2 regions of the Pantoea deleyi genome follow, and region 2 is predicted to be linked to the other one. Evidence: predicted binding sites of a transcription regulator. Region 2 holds the regulator's gene; the other holds the start of a gene.
The links. The regulator PhoB, encoded in region 2, activates phosphate uptake and scavenging genes when phosphate is short. The targets are predictions, from matches to a motif close to CTGTCATAAAACTGNCNNAT.
Positions count from the first base shown of each region.

Region 1: pstS (phosphate ABC transporter substrate-binding protein PstS) is a predicted target of PhoB. The motif match lies at 4,010-4,029, and genes of this name have one in related genera.

Region 1 is NZ_CP071405.1:41,292-48,624, forward strand. It holds gene phoU (phosphate signaling complex protein PhoU) at 1-88, opposite strand, end outside; gene pstB (phosphate ABC transporter ATP-binding protein PstB) at 106-879, opposite strand; gene pstA (phosphate ABC transporter permease PstA) at 924-1,814, opposite strand; gene pstC (phosphate ABC transporter permease PstC) at 1,811-2,773, opposite strand; gene pstS (phosphate ABC transporter substrate-binding protein PstS) at 2,861-3,904, opposite strand; gene glmS (glutamine--fructose-6-phosphate transaminase (isomerizing)) at 4,070-5,899, opposite strand; gene glmU (bifunctional UDP-N-acetylglucosamine diphosphorylase/glucosamine-1-phosphate N-acetyltransferase GlmU) at 6,052-7,333, opposite strand, start outside.
Region 2 is NZ_CP071405.1:3,026,417-3,033,749, reverse strand. It holds gene J1C59_RS14385 (AAA family ATPase) at 1-1,951, opposite strand, end outside; gene sbcD (exonuclease subunit SbcD) at 1,948-3,147, opposite strand; gene phoB (phosphate response regulator transcription factor PhoB) at 3,345-4,034, shown strand; gene phoR (phosphate regulon sensor histidine kinase PhoR) at 4,049-5,362, shown strand; gene J1C59_RS14365 (PstS family phosphate ABC transporter substrate-binding protein) at 5,382-6,302, shown strand; gene J1C59_RS14360 (cobalamin-independent methionine synthase II family protein) at 6,466-7,333, shown strand, end outside.

The DNA of each region.
Region 1 (7,333 bases), 1.0 Mb from region 2:
CGCCCATGATCATCACCTGGGTACGGATATGCTCCAGCTCGGCATTAAACTGACCGGAGATGTGTTTATTCAGATTCAGATTATCCATGTCGATCTCCTGTCAGATCAGCCGTAGCGGCCAGTAATGTAATCTTCGGTTTGCTTCTGTGCGGGCTTGGTGAACAGCGTGTCGGTGTCGCTGAACTCAATCAGTTCGCCCAGATACATGAAAGCCGTATGGTCAGAGCAGCGGGCCGCCTGCTGCATGTTGTGCGTCACGATCACCACGGTGTAATCCTGCTTCAGCTCGGTGATCAGCTCCTCGATACGGCCTGTGGAGATGGGGTCCAGCGCGGAACAGGGCTCATCCAGCAGCAAGACTTCCGGGCGAATCGCGATGCCGCGGGCGATGCAGAGACGCTGCTGCTGGCCGCCGGAGAGACTGTAACCGCTCTGGTGCAGCTTGTCTTTGGTTTCGTTCCACAGTGCTGCCTTGGTCAGCGCCCACTGCACGCGTTCATCCATATCGGCACGCGAGAGCTTTTCAAACAGGCGAACGCCAAAGGCGATGTTGTCATAGATCGACATCGGGAACGGCGTCGGTTTCTGGAAGACCATGCCGACGCGGGCGCGCAGCAGCGCGATATCCTGCTGGGTTGCCAGAATGTTTTCGCCATCCAGCAGAATGTCCCCTTCTGCCCGCTGCTCCGGATAGAGTGAGTACATTTTATTGAAGGTACGCAGCAGGGTCGACTTACCGCAGCCCGATGGCCCGATAAACGCGGTCACCTGATTCCTGGCGATATCCAGGTTAATGTTCTTCAGCGCATGAAATCTGCCGTAATAGAAGTTCAGATTACGGACCTGGATCTTACCGGCTGATGCTGTCGCGATACTCATAATTCATCTCTCTTATACGGCGCCGCACAGGACCGCGCCGGAAATTAACCGTGTTTACCTTTGGCGAAAATGACCCGCGCCAGAATATTCAGCAGCAGCACGCAGAAGGTAATAATCAGCACACCCGCCCAGGCCAGGCTCTGCCATTCGGCAAAGGGGCTCATGGCGAACTTAAAGATGGTGACCGGCAGGTTTGCCAGCGGCTGCATCATGTCGGTGCTCCAGAACTGGTTCGACAGCGCCGTGAACAGCAGCGGGGCGGTTTCACCCGCGATGCGGGCAATTGCCAGCAGCACGCCGGTAATAATGCCGGAGACCGACGCTTTCAGGGTGATAGCCGAAATCATCTTCCACTTCGGCGTACCGAGCGCGTAGGCCGCTTCACGCATGCTGTCCGGCACCAGACGCAGCATGTTTTCGGTGGTGCGGATCACAATCGGCACCTGCAGCAGCGCCAGCGCAATCACCCCGGCCCAGCCGGAGAAGTGCTGCATCTGCGACACCACGAGGGTGTAGACGAACAGGCCGACCACAATCGAAGGCGCCGACAGCAGAATGTCGTTAATGAAGCGGATCACCTCTGACAGGGCGGATTTGCGCCCATATTCCGCCAGATAGATCCCTGCCATGATGCCCAGCGGCGTGCCGAAGAAGGTTGACCAGAAAATCAGTAAGCCACTGCCCGCCAGGGCGTTGGCCAGACCGCCGCCTGCCGTGTTCGGCGGCGGGGTCGATTCGGTAAACAGCGACCAGGAGAGGCCATCCACGCCGCGCGTCACGGTGGTGAACAGGATCCACACCAGCCAGAACAGCCCGAATGCCATCGTCAGCATCGACAGCGTCAGAGCGATTTTATTTTTGGTGCTGCGCCAGGCCTGCATTTTGCGGCGTGAAGCTTCCAGTTCGGCGCGCGCCTGAATTTCAATGGTGGTCATGAGCGCGCTCCTTCACTTTTCGCCAGTCGCATAATCATCAGTTTTGAAATCGCCAGCACGATAAAGGTAATCACAAACAGGATCAGCCCCAGCTCCATCAGCGCCGCGACGTGCACGCCCGACTCCGCTTCCGCGAACTCGTTGGCCAGCGCCGAGGTGATGCTGTTGCCCGGCATAAACAGCGACGGGCTGTCGAGCTGGTAGGTGTTGCCGATAATAAAGGTCACCGCCATCGTCTCACCCAGCGCACGCCCCAGCCCCAGCATCACACCGCCGATCACGCCGTTTTTGGTGAACGGCAGCACGATGCGCCAGATCACTTCCCAGGTGGTGCAGCCGATGCCGTAGGCAGACTCTTTCATCATCACCGGGGTCTGCTCGAAGACGTCGCGCATGACCGAGGCGATATAGGGGATGATCATGATGGCCAGAATCACGCCCGCCGCCAGGATCCCGATCCCGAACGCGGGACCGGAGAAGAGCTCGCCGACAATCGGAATGCCCGACATCACGTCGTTGACCGGCGTCTGAAAATATTCGGCAAACAGCGGCGCAAAGACAAACAGGCCCCACATGCCGTAAACAATACTCGGAATCGCCGCCAGCAGTTCGATGGCGGTGCCCAGCGGGCGACGCAGCCAGCCTGGCGCGAGTTCAGTCAGGAACAGCGCGATACCAAAGCTCACCGGTACGGCGATGATCAGCGCGATAATGGAGGTCACAAGGGTGCCGTAGATCGGTACCAGTGCGCCAAACTGTTCATTGGGCGCATCCCAGGTTTTGGTCCACAAAAAGGCGAAACCAAATTTCTGGATGCTGGGCCACGAGGAGATGATCAGGGAGACGATAATGCCGCCCATCAGTAACAGGACAATCAGCGCCGCCAGCCTGACCAGCGCGCCAAAAATTCTGTCACCCTGTTTGCCTGGGGCTTTGAATGCCGGCTTCGTTGCAGCCATAAAAGTCTCGGTCTTCAGAAGTTATCAGGGCGGCATCACGCCGCCCGTGGGGTCTGACCGGCGCAGTGTCCGGTCAGGGTCGGTCCATTACTGATACAGCGCTTTACCAGAACTGTCTTTGATGTTGGCTTTCCAGGCGGCGCGAATCTGTTCGGTCACGCTATCCGGCAGCGCAGCGTAATCCAGCGCGGTGGCCGTTTTGCTGCCGCTTTTGTACGCCCAGTCAAAGAACTTCAGCACTTCGGCGCCCTTGGCCGCATTTGCCTGGTCTTTGTAGATCAGGATGAAGGTGGTTGAGGAGATAGGCCAGGCATCCGTTCCCTTCTGGAAGGTCAGATCCTGTGCGAACGATTTGCTCCAGTCAGCGCCTTTCGCCGCATTGCTGAAGCTGGTTTCGCTCGGCGCGACCGCTTTGCCATCGGCATCCACCAGTTTGGTGTAGGTCAGGTTGTTCTGTTTGGCGTAGGCGTATTCCACATAGCCGATGGAACCCGGCAGACGCTGAACGAAGGCGGCGACGCCGTCATTGCCTTTACCGCCCAGACCGACCGGCCAGTTAACGGTGTTGCCTTTACCAATTTTGCTGTTCCACTCTTCGTTCACTTTCGCCAGATAGCTGGTGAAGACGAAGGAGGTGCCTGAACCGTCAGCGCGGCGTACCACGTTGATGTTGGTTTCCGGCAGCTTCACGCCCGGGTTGAGTTTAGCGATCGCCGGATCGTTCCACTTTTTGATGGTGCCGAGGTAGATGTCACCCACGGTTTTGCCATCCAGCGTCAGCTGACCTGACTTGATCCCTGGCAGGTTCACCGCCAGCACCACGCCACCGATCACGGTCGGGAACTGGAACAGGCCGTTTTTCTGCAGGTCTTCCTCTTTCATCGGCGCATCGGACGCACCGAAATCCACGGTTTTGGCGATGATCTGCTTCACGCCACCAGATGAACCGATACCCTGGTAGTTAATCTTGCTACCGGTGGCTTGCTGATATTCTGCTGCCCACTTGGCATAAACCGGCGCCGGGAACGTCCCGCCTGCGCCAGTGAGATCGGTTGCCGCAAAAGCAGATACCGCGCTTACGGCGAAAGTGGTGGCGAGGAGTCGGGCTACGGTGCTACGCATCAGTGTCATGTTCCCTCCAGGGGAGAAAAGTCAGGCTCGGGGCCGTTTTAGTAAGAGTCAGTGATTGCTGCAGGAGGGAAAATAGGACAGTTTGATGACAGTGAAATGTACGAAATGTGACAGTTATATGACAGTGCGCTGAAATGAAGCGGGCCCGCGACGGGGCCCACTTTTTTATTCCACGGTAACGGATTTCGCCAGGTTACGTGGCTGATCGACGTCGGTGCCTTTGATCAGGGCGACGTGATAGGAGAGCAACTGCAGCGGCACGGTGTAGAAGATCGGCGCAATCACCTCTTCGACGTGCGGCAACGGGATAATCTTCATCCCGTCGCTGTCGCTGAAGCCTGCATCCTGGTCGGCAAAGACGTAGAGCAGGCCGCCGCGCGCGCGCACCTCTTCGATGTTGGACTTGAGCTTCTCCAGCAGTTCGTTGTTAGGCGCCACCACGATGACCGGCATATCGGCATCGATCAGCGCCAGCGGGCCATGTTTCAGCTCGCCAGCCGCATAGGCTTCCGCATGAATGTAGGAGATCTCCTTGAGCTTCAGCGCCCCTTCCATCGCAATCGGATACTGATCGCCACGGCCCAGGAACAGCGCATGATGCTTGTCGGAGAAGCCTTCGGCCAGATTTTCGATCAGCTTATCCTGCGCCAGCATCTGCTCGATGCGGCTCGGCAACGCCTGCAGCGCATGCACGATCTCATGCTCGGTGTCGGCAGACATCCCTTTCAGACGGCCCAGTTTCGCCACCAGCATCAGCAATACCGCGAGCTGAGTGGTGAAGGCTTTGGTGGAGGCGACGCCGATTTCGGTGCCCGCTTTGGTCATCAGCGCCAGGTCCGATTCCCGCACCAGGGATGAGCCGGCCACGTTGCAGACCGCCAGCGACCCCAGGTAGCCCAGCTCTTTCGAGAGGCGCAGCGCCGCCAGCGTATCGGCCGTTTCGCCCGATTGCGACAGGGTAATCAGCAGGCTGTTCCTGCGCACCGCGGATTTGCGGTAGCGGAACTCCGAGGCGATCTCCACATCGCAGGGAATGTTTGCCAGCGACTCAAACCAGTAGCGAGACACCATGCCGGAGTTGTAGGAGGTGCCGCAGGCGATAATCTGGATATGCTCGACCTGGCTCAGCAGCGCCTCTGCGCCCGCGCCCAGTTCGCTGAGGTCAACCTGCCCCTGGCTGAACCGGCCGCTCAGGGTGCTTTTCAGCGCCATCGGCTGTTCGTAGATCTCTTTCTGCATGTAGTGACGGTAGATGCCCTTGTCACCGGCGTCATACTGCAGGTTCGATTCGATCTCCGCGCGCGTGACGATGTTGCCGTCACGATCGACGATGGTGACATCACGACGGCTGATCTCGGCGATGTCGCCCTCTTCCAGATAGATAAACCGGCGGGTAACCGGCAGCAGGGCCAGCTGATCCGAGGCAATAAAGTTTTCGCCGACGCCGCGACCGATAACCAGCGGACTGCCGGAGCGGGCGGCCACCAGCAGTGACGGATCGCGGCTGTCCATGATCACCATGCCGTAGGCCCCGCGCAGTTGCGGGATCACGCGCAGCACGACTTCACGCAGCGAACCGCCCTGCTTCTGCTCCCAGTGGATCAGATGCGCCACCACTTCGGTGTCGGTTTCGGAGGCAAAGACGTAGCCGCGTGCGATCAGTTCTGCGCGCAGCGGTTCATGGTTCTCTATAATGCCGTTGTGCACGATGATGATGTGCTCTGAGACGTGCGGATGCGCGTTCGCCTCAGACGGCTCACCGTGGGTGGCCCAGCGCGTATGCGCGATACCGGTGCCCCCAATCAGCGGCTGCTGTTCGGCCGCTTCCGCCAGTTTCTGCACTTTTCCCAAACGACGCAGGCGCGTCACGTGCCCCTGACGATCGACCACGGCCAGCCCGGCCGAATCATATCCGCGATACTCAAGACGACGCAGACCTTCCAGCAGAATCTCTGCGATATCGCGCTGTGCTACTGCACCAACAATTCCACACATAATGATGTTTTCCTGACTACATGGCTTTTCGCCACTTCTGTTGTCATGCGACCTGATATCCGGCGTTGCCGGTTCCCCGAGCCTTGTAGAGAGTGGGGATTATAGTTTTGGCACTGCACTGCGTCGGCCCGCACCGCGGGCCGTTAAAAATTTTATTTTTTCTTCACCGGACGCTGCCAGTCCGCTTTATGGTTCTGCGCTTTGCGGTTATAGACCAGACCGGCCTCAGTCACATCCTTCATGATGGTGGTGCCTGCCGCAATGGTGGTGCCTGCCGCCACGCTGACCGGTGCCACCAGCTGCGTGTCCGATCCCACAAAGACATCATCGCCAATCACGGTTTTCGATTTATTGGCGCCATCATAGTTACAGGTAATGGTGCCCGCGCCGATGTTCACGTTGTCGCCAATCTCGGCATCACCGAGATAGGAGAGGTGACCGGCTTTTGATCCCCTGCCCAGGCGCGCTTTCTTCATTTCAACGAAGTTGCCTACGTGAGCGGCCGCCGCCAGCTCGCTGCCGGGACGCAGACGGGCAAAGGGGCCAACGGTACAGGCGGTCGCGAGATTTGCATCCTCGATCACCGAATAGGGACTGATTTCGCAGTCATCACCGATCACGCTGTTTCTGATGATGCAGCCCGCGCCGATTTTTACGCGCGCGCCCAGCGTGACCTGGCCTTCAATAATGACGTTGGTGTCGATTTCCACATCCCGGCCATGCGTCAGCGTGCCGCGCAGATCGAACCGCGCCGGGTCGCGCAGCATCACGCCCGCCAGCAGCAGTTTTTCCGCCTGTTCCGCCTGGAAGGTGCGCTCTAATGTCGCCAGCTGCAGCCGGTTATTCACGCCGTCGGTTTCGCTGATGCGTGTCGGATGGACGGCGTTAATCACCCGCCCCTCCTGATGCGCCAGTGCGATGATATCGGTGATGTAATATTCACCCTGCGCATTGTTGTTGGTGAGCTGCGCCAGCCAGCGTTTGAGATCGCCGCCGTTGGCGATCAGGATGCCGGTATTGATCTCATTAATGCGGAGCTGCGCCGGGCTGGCATCTTTCTGTTCGATAATGCCGACGATAGTGTCGTTTTCGCGCACAATGCGGCCATAGCCGGTGGGATCGTCCAGCACGACGGTGAGTAAGCCGATGCCGCCCTCGGGTTTTGCTTCACGCAGACGCTGCAGTGTGGCCTCAGCAATCAGCGGCACGTCGCCGTAGAGCATCATGATATCTTCATCGTCGGCAAACGCCGGTGCCGCCTGCTGCATGGCATGGCCGGTGCCGAGCTGCTCCGCCTGCAGCACCCAGTTAAGTGTGCTGTCGGTCAGCGTCGCTTTAAGAAGATCGCCGCCGTGACCATAAACCAGATGCACCTGCTGCGCACCCAGCCCTTTAGCGGCATCAATCACATGCTGAACCATCGGTTTGCCTGCC
Region 2 (7,333 bases):
ACTGTTTCAGCTGCTCCCCTCTGGTGGTGCCCGCTTCGCGCAGCGCCTCGGTCTGCTGCTGCAGCGCCGCCCGACGCTGCTGGTTAGCACTTACTTCCAGCGAACGGTAGGCGTCCACCGCGGGATGTGTACAGGAGCCGCAGAGCGGACAGGGCTGATCGGCGGTGAGGCGGGCGCGGTAATCGCTGAGGTCGGCGATCTGCTGCTCCAGCGCACAGATTTTTTCGACATCGTCCAGCTGCTGCTTTTCACGTTTCCACGTCTCGCGCAGGGTCTGCAGCTCCGCCTCGCTCTGCTGATGTGCTTTTTCCAGCGCGCTCAGGCGCTGCTGACGCTGACCGAGCTGCTGGTGCAGCGGCTGCCACTGCGTGGCGAGCAGCAGCAGTTGCTGATGCGCCGGACGGTTATGCTGCAGCTGGCTCAGCGCCGCGCGCAGCGCTGCCGGCGGATGCTGCTCCTGAAGCGAAGTCAGTACTTGCTCCGCCTGCGACAGCGCCGCGCGAGCCTGCTGTTCCGCCTGCTGACGCGGCAGCGCCTGCTCAGCCTGCTGCTGTTGCTGCGCCTGCTGCGCGGCGATCTGCCGTTGCTGCTGTTCCGCCTGCTGTGCCAGGCCCGCCAGCGTCGTCTCACGCTGAGCCAGCAGCGCAAAGTTCTCCTGCCAGACGGGCAGGGAGGCACCCCACTGCGCCAGATCGGCCAGCTGCCGTTGTAACTGCTGCTGTTCAGCCAGCGCCTGCTGCCACCCGGCGACCTGGCGCGTCTGCGCCGTCAGGGCGAGCTGCGTCTGGTCCAGATGCTGCTGCTGGCGGCTGTTCTCCTGCTGCTGTTCTGAGAGCTGCTGCTGGCGTGTCGCAATCTGCTGATCCAGCGGCAGCACCTGGTCTGTCAGCAGACGCTCCTGCTGCTGCTGGTCCTGCAGCGCCTGCTGACGGGCGGTCTGGATGGCGGTGTAGTGCTGCTGATGCTGCTGCTGTTGCTGCTGCGCCTGCCCGGCGGCGGCCGTGAGCTGCTGACAGCGGCTGTCCGCCTGCTGCTGATCGGCGTGCAGCGTGTCGCGCTGCTGCAGGATGCCGCGCAGTTTTTCTGCCGGTTCGCTGCGGGCCAGCCGCTGGCGGTCACCCTCTGCCGCCTGCGAGGCGGCCTGTGCCTGCTGAACCGCGGCCTCCGCCTGCTCACGTTCCTGCTCAAGCTGCTGCGTCTGCTGCAGCCACTGCTGCTGCTGTTGCGCCTGCTGATAGTCTGTGCTGAGCCGCTGTTCGGCGTCGGTCAGATCGGCGAGCTGCTGCTGCAGCGCCGCACGCGCCTCGTCATCCAGCAGGGCCATCGCGCCCGCCTGACTGCGCAGCAGATCCAGCTGGGTCTTCGCCTCTTTGTGGCGCTCATAGATCGCGGTGGAGATCAGGCCGTAGATCTCCGTGCCGGTCAGCTCCTCCAGCAGTTCGGCGCGTTCGCTGGCCTTTGCGTTGAGAAAGGCGGCGAACTGCCCCTGAGAGAGCATCATCGAGCGGGTAAAACGCTCAAAATCGAGCCCGGAGAGGGTTTCGATCAGCTTAAGCTTGTCGCCAACCTTATCGGCGACAATCACGTTGTCGGCGCAGCGCGCCAGCTCCACGCGCGGGGCCTGCAGCTTGCCGTCGGCGGTGCCGCGTGCGCGGTTCTGGCTCCAGAAGGCGCGCCAGGCCTCGCCTTTAATTTCGAACTCCACTTCGGCCAGGCATTCCGCGCAGTCGCGGGTCATCAGCGCATTCTGGCTCTGGGATATCGCCCCCAGGCGCGGCGTCTGGTGATAGAGCGCCAGACAGATGGCGTCGAGCAGGGTAGTTTTACCGGCCCCGGTGGCACCGGTAATGGCGAACAGGCCGTTGCTGGCAAAGGGTTCGGCACGGAAGTCGATGAACCATTCACCGCGCAGGGCATTGAGGTTTTTAAACCGGAGCGTGAGGATCTTCATTGGGTCTCTTCCATGGCGGCCAGCGTCTGGCGGAACAGGGTGGTCATCTCGTCAATCTGCGTCTCATCCAGCGCCTCATCCAGCGCCAGGCGGCGGGCGAAGACCTCCTCCACCTTCAGCTCGTTCAGGGTTTCATTATCGAGCCGCGCCAGGCTCTGCTGACGCTGTTCCCGGCTGCGGCGAAGCAGCAGAACCTCCACCGGCAGCGCGGCGGTCAGGCTCTCAACCTGCCGCTGCAGGTCGCTGAGGTACTCCTGGGTGGTGACCTCGATGTCGAGCCAGGTGGGCTTCGCCTGCGCAACCGGACTGAGGGCGTTGAGCTGATCGGCGATCTGCGCCAGCGATCCTTTCAGCATTCGCATCGGCTGCGTCTGCGGCACCACCAGCGGCGTGACAGATTGCAGGCCGCTGGCCGCCAGCGCCACCAGGAAGACGCTCTTTTCGCTGCCCAGTTCATCAAAACTCAGCGGGATCGGCGAGCCGCTGTAGCGGATATGCTCGCTGCCCGCGACGCGCTGGGCGCGATGGATATGGCCCAGCGCAATATAGTCAGCCGCCGGGAAGGCGCTGGCGGGGAAGGCGTCCAGCGTGCCGATATAGATGTCGCGCACTGAATCGCTCTGGCTGACGCCGACGGTGGTGAGATGGCCGGTCGCGATGATCGGCAGCGCATGGCCCAGCGCCTGCGCGGCGGCGAAACGCTGTTGATAGTGCTCGGCGATCGCCTCCAGCAGCGAGGTCTGCTTGTCACGTCCCGACTGGCCCGCCCGGCTGCGCAGGATGTCGCGCGGACGCAGGTAGGGAATGGCGCAGAGCAGCGCGCCCGGTTCGCCCTGGCGGGTCGTGAGCAGCAGCACGTCGTCGTTCTCCTGCGGTGTGGCGATCACCCGCGTATTAAGGCAGGCCAGCAGTTCACGCGACTCGTTCAGCGTGGCAACGGAGTCGTGGTTGCCGGCCAGCACGATCAGCTGGCAGCCCGTAGGCTGCAGCGCCACCACAAAGCGGTTGAACATCTCGCGGGCATAGCTGGGTGGCGTTCCGGTGTCGAAGAGATCGCCCGCAATAATCAGCGCATCCACCTGATGCTGTTCAATCTGGATCAGCAGCCAGTCGAGAAACGCCTGATGTTCCGCCGCCCGGCTTTTGTTGTAGAAGAACTGCCCCAGATGCCAGTCCCCAGTATGAATAATGCGCATGATGAGTCCCTGCCGTTGTGATTCGCCCGGCGATTATACGGGCTCTGCGGCCAAAGCAAAAAAATGTCGTGGCCCTGTCATAAATGATTACCCACGAGGTTACAGGCAGGTTATGTTTTTCATAAAAGTGTCACAAATCTGACGCATAATGGCGCCGCGAATCTCAGTGACAGCCGTCATAATCTGCAGGAGTAATAATGGCTAAGCGCATTCTGGTTGTGGAGGATGAAGCCCCCATCCGCGAAATGTTGTGTTTTGTTCTGGAGCAGAACGACTATCAGCCGATTGAGGCGGAAGATTATGACAGCGCCGTGGGCAAGCTGATTGAACCCTGGCCCGACCTGATTTTACTGGACTGGATGTTACCCGGCGGCAGCGGCATTCAGTTTATCAAACACCTGAAACGCGAAGCGATGACGCGCGATATTCCGGTGATGATGCTGACCGCGCGCGGTGAAGAGGAAGATCGGGTTCGCGGGCTGGAAGTCGGCGCCGATGATTACATCACCAAGCCATTTTCGCCGAAAGAGCTGATGGCGCGGATCAAGGCGGTGATGCGGCGTATTTCGCCGATGGCCGTGGAAGAGGTGATTGAGATGCAGGGGCTGAGTCTGGATCCCTCCTCGCATCGCGTGATGTCCGAAACCACGCCGCTGGAGATGGGCCCTACCGAATATAAGCTGCTGCACTTCTTTATGACTCACCCGGAACGGGTTTACAGCCGCGAACAGCTGCTCAACCACGTCTGGGGCACCAATGTCTATGTGGAAGATCGCACGGTCGATGTCCACATTCGCCGTTTACGTAAAGCGCTGGAAGTCTCCGGCCACGATCGCATGGTACAAACCGTTCGTGGAACAGGGTATCGTTTCTCTGCCCGCTACTGAACGGAGTTTTCACCGTGCTGGAACGCCTCTCCTGGAAGAGATTACTTGCAGAACTGCTGCTGGCCTGCCTGCCGGGGCTGCTGCTGGGCCTGCTGTTCGGCGGCCTGGCCTGGTGGCTGTTGCTGAGCGTGCTGGCGGTACTGTTGTGGCACTTTCACAATCTGATGCGGCTGTCGCACTGGCTGTGGCTTGACCGCACCATGACCCCACCCACCGGGCGCGCCAGCTGGGAACCGCTGTTTTATGGCCTCTATCAGATGCAGCTGCGAAACCGGCGGCGGCGGCGTGAACTGGGTAATCTGATCAAGCGGTTCCGCAGCGGGGCCGAATCGCTGCCGGATGCGGTGATCCTGACCACCGAAGAGGGAACGATTTTCTGGTGCAACGGGCTGGCGCAGCAGCATCTTGGCCTGCGCTGGCCGGAAGATAATGGCCAGAATATCCTCAATCTCCTGCGCTATCCGGAGTTCTCCCGCTATCTCCGTCAGCGCGATTTTGACAAGCCGCTGACGCTGGTGCTCAACAACAAACTGCACATGGAATTTCGCGTGATGCCTTACAGCGAAGGACAGTGGCTGCTGGTGGCGCGCGATGTCACGCAGATGCACCAGCTGGAGGGCGCGCGCCGCAACTTCTTTGCCAACGTCAGCCATGAGCTGCGCACACCGCTCACGGTGCTGCAGGGCTATCTGGAGATGATGAACGATTCGGTGATGAGCGAACCTTCGCGCAGCAAAGCGCTGCACACCATGTCGGAGCAGACGCGGCGGATGGACAGTCTGGTTAAGCAGCTGCTGACGCTGTCGCGCATTGAGGCCGCGCCAGCCATCGATCTCAAAGAGAAGGTGGATGTGCCGGTGATGCTGAAACTGCTGCAGCATGAGGCGGCGACGCTGAGCGGCGGGCGGCACGAGATCCATTTCCATACCGATCCCCATCTTAAGGTGTTCGGCAACGATGAGCAGTTGCGCAGCGCCATCTCCAATCTGGTTTACAACGCCGTCAATCACACGCCAGCGGGCACGCGGATCGACATCAGCTGGCTGCGCAGCAAGCAGGGGGCGACTCTGCGGGTGTGCGACAACGGGCCGGGCATCGCGCCGGAGCATATTCCGCGCCTGACCGAGCGTTTCTATCGCGTCGATAAAGCGCGCTCCCGGGCCACCGGCGGCAGCGGGCTGGGGCTGGCGATTGTGAAACATGCGCTGAGCCACCATAACGCGCGGCTCGACATCACCAGTGTGCCGCACAGCGAGACCTGTTTTACCTTTACGCTGCCAGCGAGGTTGATTGTCAGCGGCGTGATGCAGGAGAATGCCGTACATTAATCGCCGCCGGATCTTGCTGATGCGCCTCCTTCTTTTACTGTTCATGACACTGCTGCCGGGCCTGGCGATCGCCCAGCCCGGCCCGCTCGCCGGTAACCTCAGCAGCGTGGGCTCCGATACGCTCGGCTATCTGATGACGCTGTGGAGCGAAGATTTCAGCCGTCAGGTGCCGGGCGTTAACGTGCAGGTGCAGGCCTCCGGCTCTTCGACCGCCCCGACCGCGCTGGCGGCGGGGGCGGCGCAGCTGGGGCCGATGAGCCGCCCGATGCAGGCCGATGAACGCCAGGCCTTCGAGGCGCGCTACGGCTATCCGCCGCTGGCCGTACCGGTGGCGATGGATGCGCTGGTGGTGGTGGTCAATCAGCGCAACCCGCTGCAGCAGATTGCGCCGCGTCAGCTCGACGCCATCTTCTCGGTGACCCGCCTGTGCGGCGCACGCGATGTGCCGCTGCGCTGGGGCGATCTCGGCCTGACCGGGGCGCAGTGGCGCAGCCGCCCGATTCAGCGCTATGGCCGCAACTCCGCCTCCGGCACCTGGGGATTTTTCAAGCAGCAGGCGCTGTGCCGGGGCGATTTCCGCAGCGACGTCGCGGAGTTTCCTGGCTCGGCCGCGGTGGTGCAGGCCGTCGCCGGCAATCCACGCAGCATTGGCTACGCCAGTTTCGGCTTTCACCTCAGCGGCGTAAAAATGCTGGCGGTGAGCAGCGATCAGGGACAGGCGATCGTTCCGGATGCCGACGCCATCCGCAGCGGCCGTTACCCCTGGGCGCGTCCGCTCTACCTCTACGTCAATAAAGCGCCCGGTAAACCGCTGCCGCCGCTGGTGGCGGCCTTTCTGCAGCAGGTGCTCTCGGTGCAGGGACAGCGGCGCGTCAGCGAGGCCGGTTATCTGCCGCTGTCGGAAAGTCAGATCGCTCAGGCGCAGGCCTCCCTGAAATAACCCCGAACATGAATTAATTTCATCATCGCTGAATTTTCTTCAGTTGCAGCGGCGTCCCGTGCGTGCCACTCTGTGCGCAGACATTTAGCCATCCAGATGGCTATTTATATCAGAATGCAACTATTTCCTGCCGTCATTACCGGCAGGCGAGAAAGGAGTGATCATGCAAAGAGAAACCGCCCCGTTCCGTGCCGACACCGTCGGCAGCTTCCTGCGACCTGCCGCCATCAAACAGGCGCGCGAACAGTTTGCCGCCGGTGAGATCGCTGCCGCTGCGCTGCGTGAGGTCGAAGATGCGGCGATCCGCGATGTGGTCGCGAAACAGCGTGAAAACGGCCTGAAGGTGGTCACGGATGGCGAGTTTCGTCGCGGCTGGTGGCACTTCGACTTCTTCTATGGCCTGCAGGGCGTTGAGCGTTATGAGGCGGAGCAGGGCATTCAGTTTAATGGCGTGCAGACCAAAGCGCACGGCGTGAAAGTGGTCGGCAAGCTGGGCTTCCCGGCGGATCACCCGATGCTCGACCATTTCCGCTTCCTGCAGAGCATTGCCGGCGATGCGGTGCCGAAGATGACCATTCCCAGCCCCAGCGTGCTGCACTTCCGTGGCGGCCGCAAAGTCATCGACGCGGAGGTTTATCCGGACCTGGCCGACTACTTCAGCGATCTGGCGCAGACCTACAAAGCGGCCATCAGAGCGTTTTATGACGCGGGCTGCCGCTATCTGCAGCTGGACGACACCGTCTGGGCTTACCTCTGTTCTGAGGATCAGAAGCGCGATATCCGGGCGCGCGGCGACGATCCGGAGCAGCTGGCGCAGACGTATGCTCAGGTGCTGAATACCGCGCTGGAAGATAAGCCTGCCGACCTGACCGTGGGCCTGCATGTCTGTCGCGGCAATTTCCGCTCCACGTGGATTTCAGAGGGGGGCTACGGACCGGTGGCGGAGATCCTGTTCGGCCGCGTCAACGTGGATGCGTTCTTCCTGGAGTATGACAACGCCCGCTCCGGCGGCTTCGAGCCACTGCAGTTTA